One region of the Castellaniella sp. FW104-7C03 genome, then DNA from elsewhere that is predicted to be linked to it. Evidence: predicted binding sites of a transcription regulator. Region 1 holds the regulator's gene; the other holds the start of a gene.
The links. Region 1 encodes HrcA, which represses chaperone genes, less so after heat shock. Its sites were predicted from a motif close to TTAGCACTCNNNNNNNNNGAGTGCTAA; they were not measured.
Positions count from the first base shown of each region.

Region 1 (6,309 bases):
TGTGCCCTCAATGCGCCAAGCAGAAAAAGGCCTGATGCCGCTTGCCTGGTGCCGGCCACCAGGCAATTTTCCTGACGATCCTTATTGCGCCGACAAGCGCAGCATTTCTCGGGCGTGATCCCGTGTGGCTGCGGTAAGTGTCAGGCCGCCCAACATACGGGCGATTTCTTCGACGCGGGCGGATTCGTCCAGGGTCTGGATGCTGGATCGCACCTGTTTCTGGCGGGTGGCCTTGCTGACCTGATAGTGATGCGATGCGCATGCCGCCACCTGGGCCAGGTGGGTAACGCACAGCACCTGATGGCGATGCCCCAGTTGGCGCAACAGACGGCCGACAACCTCAGCAACCGCACCCCCGATACCGGTATCCACTTCATCGAAAATCAGGGTAGGCACTCGTGCAGCCTGGCTGGCAATCACAGATAGAGCTAGCGAGATCCGGGCAAGCTCGCCGCCTGAGGCTACCCGGGCCAATGGGCGCGTGGGCACGCCTGCGTGGCCGGCAACCAGGAATTCGGTGGTTTCCAGGCCATGTGCCGAGGGCTTGCATGCCTGCAGGGCCACTTCGAAACGTCCCCCTTCCAGAGACAGGGTTTGCATGGCGGCGGTTACCTCGGCCGAGAGTTTCTCGGCGATGGCCTGACGCGCCACGCCAAGGGCTTGTGCGTGTGTGTGATAGCGGATTTGTGCCGCCTGGCATGTGTTTTCCAGTGCCTGGATATCCTGGCCGGCTGCGGCGTCCTGCAGCTTGGTTTGTAGCGACGCATGCAGGGCGGTGAGTTCTTCGGGCTCGACATGAAACCGGCGGGCGGCGGCAAACATTTGGCTCATGCGGGCATCTGCCTGGGCCAGGGCATCGGGATCCAGTTCAAGCCGGCTGGCGTAGGCCTCCAGGCCAGAGACGGTTTCTGCGCAAAGGATGCGAGCAGATTCGAGCGTCTGGCAATGTTCTGCGAGACGCGGGTCGTGTCGCGTGAGTGATTGCAGGGTCTGGATGGCAGCCTGAATGGCCTGGGCTGCCGAGGCGGATTCACCCTCCAGCGCCTCGATTGCCTGGCCTGCCCCGGCCAGCAGTGCCTGCGCGTGGGCAAGGCGGGTCTGGCGGCTGCATAGCTCGTCCCATTCGCCTTCCTCGGGAGAGAGCTCATCGAGAAACTCGACGTCCTGTTGCAGATGCTGCAGAACCTGCGCTTGCCCGGCGGCGTTATCCTGGGCTGCCAGCAGGGCAGCTTGAGCCTCACGCCAGACAGTCCATGCGTCGGTGACAGCCGCCACCTGCGCCTGCAGGCCGCCTTGATCGTCGAGGATGCTGCGCTGGCTGGCTGCGTGCAGCAGGCTTTGGTGGGCATGCTGCCCATGGATATCCACCAGTAGTGCGCCAAGGTCGCGCAATTGCCCCAGTGTGGTGGGCGAGCCATTGATATAGGCCCGGCTGCGACCCTGCGTGTCGATAATGCGGCGCAGGATGATCTCGGGGCCTTCGATGGCTTGCTCGGCCAGCCAGTGGCTGGCGCTGGGCGGTGCATCGAAGATGGCACTGATCTCGGTGCGGGTGGCGCCTGTGCGGATCAGGCTGGCGTCTCCGCGGCCCCCCAGGGCCAGCGATAAGGCATCGATAAGAATGGACTTGCCGGCCCCTGTTTCGCCCGAAAACACGGTAAACCCAGGCTCGAAGCTGATTTCGGCATGGTCGACGATGACGAAGTCGAGAATGTGCAGGGTGCGCAGCATGGTGGTTAGCGGCTGGTTTCGTCCGGGTCGTCCCAGGGGTGCAGCATGCGGTTCCAGTTCAGCTTGCTGCGCAGTGTCGAAAAATAGCTATAGCCCTGCGGATGCAGAAACCGTACCCGGTGTGGGCTGCGCCGGACAACAATCTGATCGCCTTCCTGGCAGTTGGACAATGCCTGCATGTCGAAGTGCACGCTGGCACCGGACTCTACCCGGCCCAGGGCCCGGATGGTGATATTGAGGTGGGAATCTTCGGGCAGGGTGATCGGGCGGTTGGACAAGGTTTGCGGTGCCACCGGCACCAGTACCAGGGCATTGACCTGAGGGTGCAGAATCGGCCCGCCGGCAGACAGGGCGTATGCCGTGGAGCCGGTTGGCGTGGCGATGATCAGGCCGTCGGCGCGCTGGCTATGCATGAACACTCCATTGCACTCTACCTTGAGCTCGATCATGCCACCGCGGCCTGCGCGGTTGATGATGACGTCGTTGAGCGCAAGCCCCGAGGCCATTTCCTGGTTGCCACGCAGCACACGGCCTTCGAGGAGCACGCGTTCGTCTTCGACGTAGGCGCCGTTGAGGATGCCGGTGATGGCTTGATCGGCGCTGTCCAGAGGGATATCGGTGATGAACCCCAGGCGTCCGTGGTTGACACCGATCATGGCGACGTTTGTGGTGGCCAGGCGGCGGGCGGCCGCCAGCATGGTGCCATCGCCGCCCATGATGATGGCCAGATCAGCCTGCTGGCCTATGGCTGTGTAGTCGGCCAGCGGGAAATCAGTAACGCCGGTATTGCGGCCGGTTTCGGCTTCGATGAGCACCTTGCAGCCCAGTGCCTGCAGCACGGCACCCAGCCGTCTCAGGGGGGTGTCCAGGCCGCTATCTTGATAGCGGCCGATCAGGGCCACGGTATTAAAGTGCATGAAACCCGGTACCTCGTGCGTTTAAGGGATAATAGTCGGTATCCGATTATAGGGGGATGCAGGCGCATGCGCCGCAAGGCGATGTGTCAGGCATGTCCCGGACACCGAGAAACACAATATGGATGATCGAGCCAAATCATTGCTTAAGGCTCTGGTAGAACGCTACATAGCGGACGGCCAGCCTGTGGGTTCCCGTACCTTGTCGAAAGTGTTTGATCTTTCCCCGGCAACCATCCGCAATGTGATGTCCGACCTCGAAGACCTGGGCCTGATCCACAGCCCGCATACCTCAGCCGGCCGGGTGCCTACCCCCCGCGGCTACCGGATGTTTGTGGATTCTCTGCTCACGGTACGGCCCTACGAGTTCTCGCCCGATCTGCCCATCGCCGAATACCTGCCGGCGGCACAACCCGGCCGGGCGGTCACGGCGGCTGCTACGCTGCTATCCAATTTGTCGCAGTTCGCGGGCGTCGTGCTGACCCCTAAACGCACCCAGGTGTTTCGCCACATCGAGTTCATCCGGCTCTCCGATAAGCGCGTCTTGCTCATCATCGTCACACCAGACGGCGATGTACAAAATCGCATTTTGTTTGTGCCGCGCGAATACACCGAGATCGAACTTCTCGAAGCGTCCAATTTTTTTAATCATCATTTCTCAGGCCGATCCTTCCACGAGGTACGCATTGCGCTGGCGGCCGAGCTCGCCTCGCTGCGCACGGATATCTCGCGCCTGATGCAGCAGGCCGTGGATGCCGGCATCAGCACCACCGATACAGCGGACGAATCCGTGGTCATCTCCGGCGAGGGCAAACTGCTCGAAATCTCCGAGATGACCGCCGACATGGATCGCTTGCGGCGCCTGTTTGCCTTGTTCGAACAAAAAACTGATCTCCTGCATTTGCTGGATGTCTCCAGCCAGGCGCAAGGGGTGCAAATCTACATAGGTGGAGATTCCCGCCTGATGCCCCTTGAAGACGTTTCAGTGATTACCGCGCCCTACGGCGTGGATGGCCAGGTGATCGGCACATTGGGCGTCATCGGGCCTACCCGCATGGCCTACGAAAGAGTCATCCCGATCGTCGATATTACGGCCCGCATGCTCTCCAGCGCGCTAGGCCAGGCCTCGTCCTGATCCCCGGCATGGCGGGCCGCAGCGCTTGCCACAAGCTTACGCACGCAGGGCAGGGGGCTGCATGTCGCACATCTCCGGCCAGGCTCATCTGTGCTCTTGAAATTCTGTCTTTACCCCTCATATACATCCCCATCTGTATTTTTCTGTTGGAGAACACACCATGTCGGCACCCCAGGAAGACCTGGATCCTCAGGCTGCAGAAGCCCAGGGTTCGGCTGAAACCCCTGAGACCCCCGCGTCGGCGCCTGCCGAGCAGCCCGAAGAAGACCTTCCCACACTTCTGGCGGAAGCTCAGGCCAAGCTGGCCGAATATCACGATCAGCTGCTGCGTGCGCATGCCGAAGTCGAGAACGTGCGTCGCCGGTCCCAGGACGATGTGGCCAAGGCGCGCAAGTTTGGTACTGAATCCTTTGCCGAAAGCCTGATTCCTGTCCGTGACAGCCTCGAAGCAGCACTGGCGCAACCGGATCAAACGGCAACCGACTGGCAACAGGGTGTAGAGGCCACTTTGCGGCAGCTCAACACTGCCTTCGAGCGCAATCAGATGCACGAGGTTGCTCCGCAGCCGGGCGAAGCCTTTGATCCTCATCGCCATCAGGCCATCTCCACCGTTCCCTCCGATCAGCCGCAAGGTACTGTGGCGCAATGCCTGCAAAAGGGCTATCTGATTGCCGACCGGGTGCTGCGTCCCGCGCTGGTCATGGTCTCTGCAGGGCAGTCTTGAATTCCGGCCAAGCGGCCTCACATTAAAAGCATCGGCGGCCAAGCCGCCCACTTATCTAACTATTGACAGGATCAAACATGAGCAAGATCATCGGGATCGACCTGGGTACGACCAACAGCTGTGTGGCTGTGCTGGAAGGCTCCAAGGTTCAGATCATTGAAAACTCCGAAGGCACCCGCACCACGCCATCTATTGTTGCTTACATGCAGGATGGTGAAGTGTTGGTGGGTGCACCGGCCAAGCGCCAGGCGGTGACCAATCCAAAAAATACGGTGTTTGCCGTCAAACGCCTGATCGGGCGCAAGTTTGACGAAAAGGCGGTGCAAAAAGACATCGACCTGATGCCGTACAAAATCATGAAGGCCGACAACGGCGACGCATGGGTAGAAGCCCAGGACAAAAAGCTGGCCCCCCAGCAGGTGTCTGCCGACATCCTGCGCAAAATGAAGAAGACGGCCGAAGACTATCTCGGTGAGGAAGTCACCGAAGCCGTGATCACGGTACCGGCATACTTCAATGACAGCCAGCGGCAGGCCACCAAGGACGCGGGCAAGATTGCCGGGCTGGAGGTCAAGCGCATCATCAACGAACCCACCGCAGCTGCACTGGCTTTTGGCCTGGACAAAGCCGAGCGCGGCGACCGCAAGATTGTGGTCTACGACTTGGGCGGCGGCACGTTCGACGTCTCCATCATCGAGATTGCCGATGTGGACGGTGAGAAGCAATTCGAGGTCCTGTCTACCAACGGGGATACGTTCCTGGGTGGTGAAGACTTCGACATGCGCATCATCAACTACATCATCGGCGAGTTCAAGAAAGAATCCGGCACCGACCTGTCCAAGGACGTGCTGGCGATGCAGCGTCTGAAAGAAGCCGCCGAGAAAGCCAAGATCGAGCTCTCTTCCACGCAGCAAACCGAAATCAACTTGCCCTACATCACGGCCGACGCCTCGGGCCCCAAGCACCTGAGCCTGAAGGTCACGCGCTCCAAGCTGGAAGCCCTGGTCGAGGATCTGATCGAGCGCACCATCGAGCCCTGCCGTATCGCCATCAAGGATGCCGGCGTCAAAGTGTCGGAGATCGATGACGTCATCCTGGTAGGCGGCATGACCCGCATGCCCAAGGTGCAAGAAAAGGTCAAAGAGTTCTTCGGCCGTGATCCTCGCAAGGACGTCAACCCCGACGAGGCCGTGGCTGCGGGTGCCGCTATTCAGGGCTCCGTGCTCTCGGGCGATCGCAAGGATGTGCTGCTGCTTGATGTCACTCCGCTGTCTCTGGGTATCGAGACGCTGGGTGGTGTCATGACCAAGATGATCAAGAAAAACACCACGATTCCCACGCGGTTCTCGCAGGTGTTCTCCACGGCGGATGATAACCAGCCTGCCGTCACCATCAAGGTGTTCCAGGGCGAGCGCGAAGTCGCTGCCGGCAACAAGGCGCTGGGCGAGTTCAATCTCGAGGGTATCCCGCCTGCGCAGCGCGGCCTGCCACAGATCGAGGTCACGTTTGATATCGATGCCAACGGTATCTTGCATGTGTCTGCCAAAGACAAGGGCACAGGCAAAGAAAACAAGATCACGATCAAGGCCAGCTCAGGTCTTACCGAAGACGAAATCGAGCGTATGGTCAAGGACGCCGAGGCCAACGCCGAGGAAGATCACCGCGTCGCCGAGCTTGCCCAGGCACGCAATCAGGCCGATGGCCTGGTGCACGCCACACGCAAGTCGCTGACCGAGTACGGCGACAAGCTCGAGGCCTCCGAGAAAGAAGCCATCGAAGCGGCGATCAAGGATCTTGAAGAAGCG
Region 1 is NZ_JBELOK010000002.1:338,477-344,785, reverse strand. It holds gene fur (ferric iron uptake transcriptional regulator) at 1-35, shown strand, start outside; gene recN (DNA repair protein RecN) at 82-1,731, opposite strand; gene ABS758_RS03580 (NAD kinase) at 1,737-2,648, opposite strand; gene hrcA (heat-inducible transcriptional repressor HrcA) at 2,767-3,780, shown strand; gene grpE (nucleotide exchange factor GrpE) at 3,941-4,504, shown strand; gene dnaK (molecular chaperone DnaK) at 4,582-6,309, shown strand, end outside.

Region 2 (6,309 bases), on a different contig from region 1:
GTTTTACGCCAAAGAAGCCGGGCCAACCCCCGAGCAATACGCCATGAACCACTCGTCGGCGTTTTACCTGATGGATATTCAGGGCGAAGCCCGTGCGCTGCTGGGGCCTTCGTTAACCCCCGAAGACATGGCCCACGACATCAAGCTTTTGCTGTAGTGCCTGCCGCATCGTCTGCCGCCGGCGGCTCTGTCGTCAAAGTTGGCAAGGGCTCATGTTGGCGCTCACCCGACTCAAACTGCCGCCAAACCTCCACTGCACGCATCCGCTGACGCACAATCGTATCGATCTTGTCACGCAAGGCGGGCAAGCTGGCCACCAGTTTCTTGAAGTCGCGCTCGTGCAGCATCAGCAGGCGGCTATAGCCCAAAGAGCGGACCCGCGCCTGAAAATCATGATCCATGGCCAAGGCCATTTCGCCAAAGATCTGGCCACTGCCAAGCTCTGCCGTGGTGTTATCGGGCAAATCCAGCACCACGGCCCCAGACGCCACAAAGTACATGGCACGGCTACGCCCCACCCGCGTAGGGACGTCTTGCCCGGGAAACGCCAGGCGTGGTTTAAGCACCTTGCAGATGGCAGATCTGGTGGCGTCATCCAGCCCCTCAAAGAAGCTTACCTTCTCAACCAGCGCCTCGGCCGTCAAGGCAATATCCAGCGCACCGTGCCGTTCAAGGGGGGCCCAGCGGGTTTCCACTTGCTTGACGAGATCGGAATAGGTTTCACCACTGATCAGGTTTTGAGCCAACATGTCGCGATAGCGTAGGCGCTCCATTGAACGCGCCATCCGTGCCAGATAGGCCTCCTGCAAATGCTGGGCATAGCCCGGATACTGCAAGGTCATGGCCTGCAGCGCACCCTCAAGCAAAGCCAGCCGCCGCCGATGTGCATCGATAATGATCTTGGTCACATCAGGGCCCAGCAAAGGCTGCACGTCATCACGCGCAAAGCGGATCAGGCGGTGAGCCACGGCCCACTTGCTCATCAGATTGGTGAAGCGTTGAGCCAACGCCTGAGCCAGCCAAAATGGCCGGCCGGTAATGTGATGCAGCCGAAGCGCAACCCGCAATGTGGTCGCATACCGTAAATCGCCCTCCAGTGCGGATTCGAAGCCGGCCAGGCCACCTGTACGCACCGCATCTCCCATGCGTTCTGCACGGGCCAGAAGGGATTCTGCCGTGCGCCAATCCACCACCTGGGCCTTGAGCGTCTCGAAGAACATTTCTTCCTCGCGCCCAGCCAGGATCCCCATCCCCACAGCCACTTTTTGCTCTTGGGTGAGCTGATGCACCTGTGCCGTGTCTATCCCTGCCTGGCTGGCATCAAAGACGGCACTCAGGCGGTCGAGCACTTCTTGCCCGATATGCTCATTGCGCCCGATTTCATCGATACGCTCGCGCAGGGCTTCGAGCTCGACGATCTGGGCCTGGTCGCGCAAGGTGCGATCGATCACCGACAGTTGATCCAAGCCCAGCCGGGCGATCAGGGGTCGCAAGGTAAGCCCATTGATGAAAAGCGTCATCAACACGAAACCGGTGGTGACCACCGCAATAAACTGACGCGCCTCGTGCGGCACGGCTGGCTGCTCGGTAACCGCCAAAGCCAAAGCCAGCGACACTGCGCCACGCAAGCCGCCCAACAGCATCACCGCCCGGTAGGCGGGGCTTACCTGCGTGCTTAAACGCAGGCGCCCCAGCAAGGGCAGCAATCCATACACCATCACGGCACGGGCAAACAGGGTTGCCACAAACACCACCAGGATAAGAAAGACTTGCATCCAGGTGATCTCCGCCATCATCCGAGGAATCAGCATGGCGGCAAACAGAAAGATCAGCGAATTGGCCCAAAAGCCAAACTGTGCCCAGGCGCCTTCCAACTGTTCAAAGGTGGTGGGAGACATCCGTGTACGGCCATTTGACCCCACCACCAAGCCGGCAATCACAGTAGCCACCACGCCCGAAACACCCAGGTAATGCTCGGCGATAAAGAACGTGAGATAGGCCAATGCCACGGTAAGCGTTACTTCAGCAGCAGGCCAGCCCCGCAGCCAGCCAAATAGTGTCGTGGCCAGACGCCCCATCGCAAAACCAGCCAGGCCTCCGCCCACGAAGCTGAGCACAAAGCTGCGAGCCACTTGGGTCATGGAGACTTCGCCGCCTGTAAACATCACGCTGAGCAGCACCGAGTACAGTGCAATCGACGCGGCATCATTGAACAGGGACTCGCCCTCGACCAGCGTCGTGAGACGTCGCGGCGCCCCCACCTCGCGAAAGATCCCGACCACGGCCACAGGATCAGTTGTGGCAACAATGGCGCCCAGCATCAGGCAGACAATCAGCCCGTATTGTGAAATGGCTGAGATCGAAAAGCCCACCACCACGGTGCACACCACCACTGCAACAATGGCCATGACCAGAATCGGACTGAGGTCATCCATCAGCCGCCTGATATTCATGGCCAACGCAGTCTCGAAGAGCAGCACCGGCAAAAAAACATAGAGGAAGGTTTCGGACGAGATCTCGAAATGCTGGAGAGAATCGAGGAAATCGGCGACAACGCCAGGCGCCCAGCCATGTACGTGGATGATGACACCCAGCACAAACCCCACAATGGCCAGTAGAACCGAGTAAGGCAGGCGTAGACGCCCAGCCAGGGGTGGCATAAATGAAATAAGGGCCAGCAAGCCGGCCAGGCCAAAGACCAGAAGGCCTATTTTCATGATGACTGAACAGGTTTCGGTACGTCAGTATGCCACGTGGCACCACTGGGCAAAAAAAAGGATGCCAAAGAAGGCATCCTGTGAACATCCGGCTCGATAGGGAGGGGAAGAGGAGAAGCTGAACCGGACGACAGGCAGCGCACGGCCAGCAAGCCTGGCAACTGCCCATATCCAGTTAGTCTGGTGTCTGTACGAAAGGTTCAGCGCTTTACCACGTCGAGATGTAAATGATCGTGACAGCACCCGTGGCCTCAGGCTGAGACCGGCCACCAGGACGTGCCCTCAGGCTGCCTGAAAATCCGGTTGCTGATCGGCCAATGCCAAGCGAAGTTTTTTAAGTGCAGCAGCCTCGATCTGGCGGACACGTTCGGCAGAGATGCCATACTGGGCGGCCAGCTCGTGCAAGGTGGCACCGCCATCATCGGCCAGCCAACGAGACTTGACGATGTGCTGCGAGCGCTCGTCAAGTGTGTCAAGCGCATCTGCAAGACCCTGGCTTTGCAGGGTATCCATGCTGCGGCGGGCCAAAACCTGATCGGGGGCCTGTGAGACATCCGAGAGCCAGCCGATCGGTGCGAAATGGTCTTCGTCTCCTGCGGGTGCATCCAGGGCGCAATCGCCACCAGACAACCGGACTTCCATTTCGGCAACGTCCTCCTGGCGCACATTCAGCTCGCGGGCAATGTCTTCCATCTGGTCTGGCGCCAGAGAGTGGCCATCTGGCCGCATGCGCCGCAGATTGAAGAACAGCTTGCGCTGAGCCTTGGTGGTGGCAATCTTTACCAAACGCCAGTTACGAACCACGTATTCGTGGATCTCTGCGCGGATCCAGTGCACGGCAAAGGAAACCAGTCGCACTCCGCGATCGGGATCGAACCGGCGCACCGCTTTCATCAGCCCGATATTGCCCTCCTGGATGAGGTCGGCATGTGCCAGACCATACCCCAAGTACTGACGCGCCACCGAAACGACCAGCCGCAGATGCGACAGGACAAGTTCTCGGGCAGCGTCAAGATCGTTGCCGTCACGCAAGCGGTGGCCGAGATCGGCTTCTTGCTTGGCGGACAATATCGGCAAACGATTAACGGCACCAATGTAAGCTTCAATGGTGCCCAAAGCGCCTGGGTTGGAGATGGCCTGCGCAAGCTGGGCCGGCGCCAACACCAGGGAGGATGATGTGTGGCTCATGTGGCAATCCTTTGGGAGACGGGTTTTATGTTAGCACTCTATGTGGCGGAGTGCTAATTTCCTTGCAATGTGGGTTGGACAATAGGCAGGCGGGAAAGTTCCGTCACCGACACGGCTGCAAGCCGGGTCAGGGCAGTTCGAGATCCGCCACCAAGGGGGCGTGATCTGACAGCTTTTTCCAGGGGGCGCCATGCAGTACCCGCGCACGGCGCACAGCAAATCCCCGCTGGTAGATGCGGTCGAGGCGCAACCACGGAAACACCGACGGAAAAGTACGTGGCGGCGGTGTCAGGCGGGCGGCATTCCCCGACATCGACAGGACTGGCGAGGGGCCTATCTGAGACCCCGACAGCCACGGCATCCGCGAACGCAGCTGCGCCACGCGATGACGCAGGCGATAGATTTCATCCGCGCCCTGAGGCGCGGCTGCAAACACTTCGACCAACCCCAGCTGCTGAACGAACAGAGGCGCCAGACGATTGTTCCAATCGTTGAAGTCGCCCGCAATGAGCAGGGGTTCATTATCAGGCACCAGGCGGGCAATGCGGTCGGCCAGCGCCTGCACCTGGCGGGTTCGCCCGCCTGCCAGCAGGCCCAGGTGCACCACAATGCAATGCACCCGTGACTGCTCGACCTGCACGACACCATGCAACAGCCCACGCTGTTCAAGGCGGTGATCGGAGATATCCTGGTTCTCGTGGTACAGAATGGGAAACCGCGACAACAGGGCATTGCCATGGTCTGTCGCGGTACGAATGGCATTACGGCCATACGCGGCATCCATATGCATGGCTGCCGCCAGGGATTCGTGTTGCGCATCCAGGCTGCCCTGGCGTTGGTTGCGCCCCTGCACCTCTTGCAAAAACAGGAGGTCGGGGCGCAGTCCGTAGAGCCCCAGCCGCAAATCTGACAGCGACTCATGTCCACCCGAGGCCGAGCGCCCCTTGTGAATGTTGTAGCTGATGACCCGCACGACTGGCATGACCCGGCGCTCCTGGCTTACTTGGCCTCGGTCTGGCGCAGACGGATATGCAGTTCTCGAAGCTGCTTTTCGTCGACGGGAGACGGCGCCTGAACGAGGAGGTCTTGTGCCCGCTGGGTTTTGGGAAACGCGATGACGTCGCGGATAGAATCCGCGCCGGCCATCAGGGTAACCAGGCGATCCAGACCGAAGGCCAGGCCACCATGCGGCGGTGCGCCAAACTGCAGGGCATCCAGCAAGAAGCCAAACTTGGCACGTGCCTCTTCTTCGTCAATCTTGAGCGCTTTAAACACCTTGGTTTGAACATCAGCACGGTGGATACGCTCGGAGCCACCACCGACTTCCCAGCCATTCATGACCATATCGTAGGCTCGGGCCAATGCCTTGCCAGGATCGGTTTCGAGGAAGTCTTCGTGGCCTGCCTTTGGGCAGGTAAACGGGTGATGTGCCGCGGTATAGCGGTTTTCAGCCTCATCGTACTCGAACATGGGGAAATCCACCACCCAGAGCGGCTTCCAGCCAGCCTGGAACAAACCATGCTGACGACCGAACTCGCTGAGGCCAATTTTGACCCGCAAGGCGCCAATGGCGTCGTTGACCACTTTGCTACGATCCGCACCAAAAAAGATGAGGTCGCCATTTTGGGCACCAGTACGCTGGATCAGACCTTGCAGCGCCTGGGCGTGAATATTTTTGACGATCGGCGACTGCAGGCCCTCGGGGATGGCCGAGGCGTCGTTGACCTTGATGTAAGCCAGACCACGGGCACCATAGATACCAACAAACTGGGTGTAGGCATCGATTTCGCTGCGCGGCATGCTGGCGCCACCCGGCACCCGCAAGGCCACCACGCGGCAGGCCGGATCTTTGGCCGGGCCGGAAAACACCTTGAAATCCACATCCTGCATCAGGTCGGCCACATCAGTGAACTCGAGATTGATACGCAGATCGGGTTTATCGGACCCATAGCGACGCATGGCCTCGCCCCAGCCCATCACAGGGAAGGTATCGGGCAGTGCAACATCCAGCACCTGACGGTAGATCTCACGAACCATGCCCTCGAAGATCTCACGGATCTCGACTTCGTTGAGGAAGGAGGTTTCACAATCGATCTGGGTGAATTCGGGTTGCCGGTCGGCGCGGAGATCTTCGTCGCGGAAGCACTTGGTGATCTGGTAGTAACGATCGAAACCGGCGACCATCAACATTTGCTTGAACAACTGCGGCGACTGCGGCAGGGCAAAGAACTCGCCCGGATTGACGCGCGACGGCACCAGATAATCACGTGCACCTTCGGGGGTGCTGCGCGTGAGCATCGGGGTTTCGATGTCGATGAAGCCCAGCTTATCCAGATAGTTGCGCGCCACCATCGACACCCGATAGCGCAGCATCAGATTGCGTTGCATCTGCGGCCGGCGCAGA
Region 2 is NZ_JBELOK010000001.1:384,203-390,511, forward strand. It holds gene ABS758_RS01785 (SCO family protein) at 1-157, shown strand, start outside; gene ABS758_RS01790 (cation:proton antiporter) at 141-2,717, opposite strand; gene rpoH (RNA polymerase sigma factor RpoH) at 3,000-3,905, opposite strand; gene ABS758_RS01800 (endonuclease/exonuclease/phosphatase family protein) at 4,033-4,887, opposite strand; gene aspS (aspartate--tRNA ligase) at 4,905-6,309, opposite strand, start outside.
Region 2: a site for HrcA is predicted at 3,936-3,962, ahead of rpoH (RNA polymerase sigma factor RpoH). Genes of this name have one in related genera too.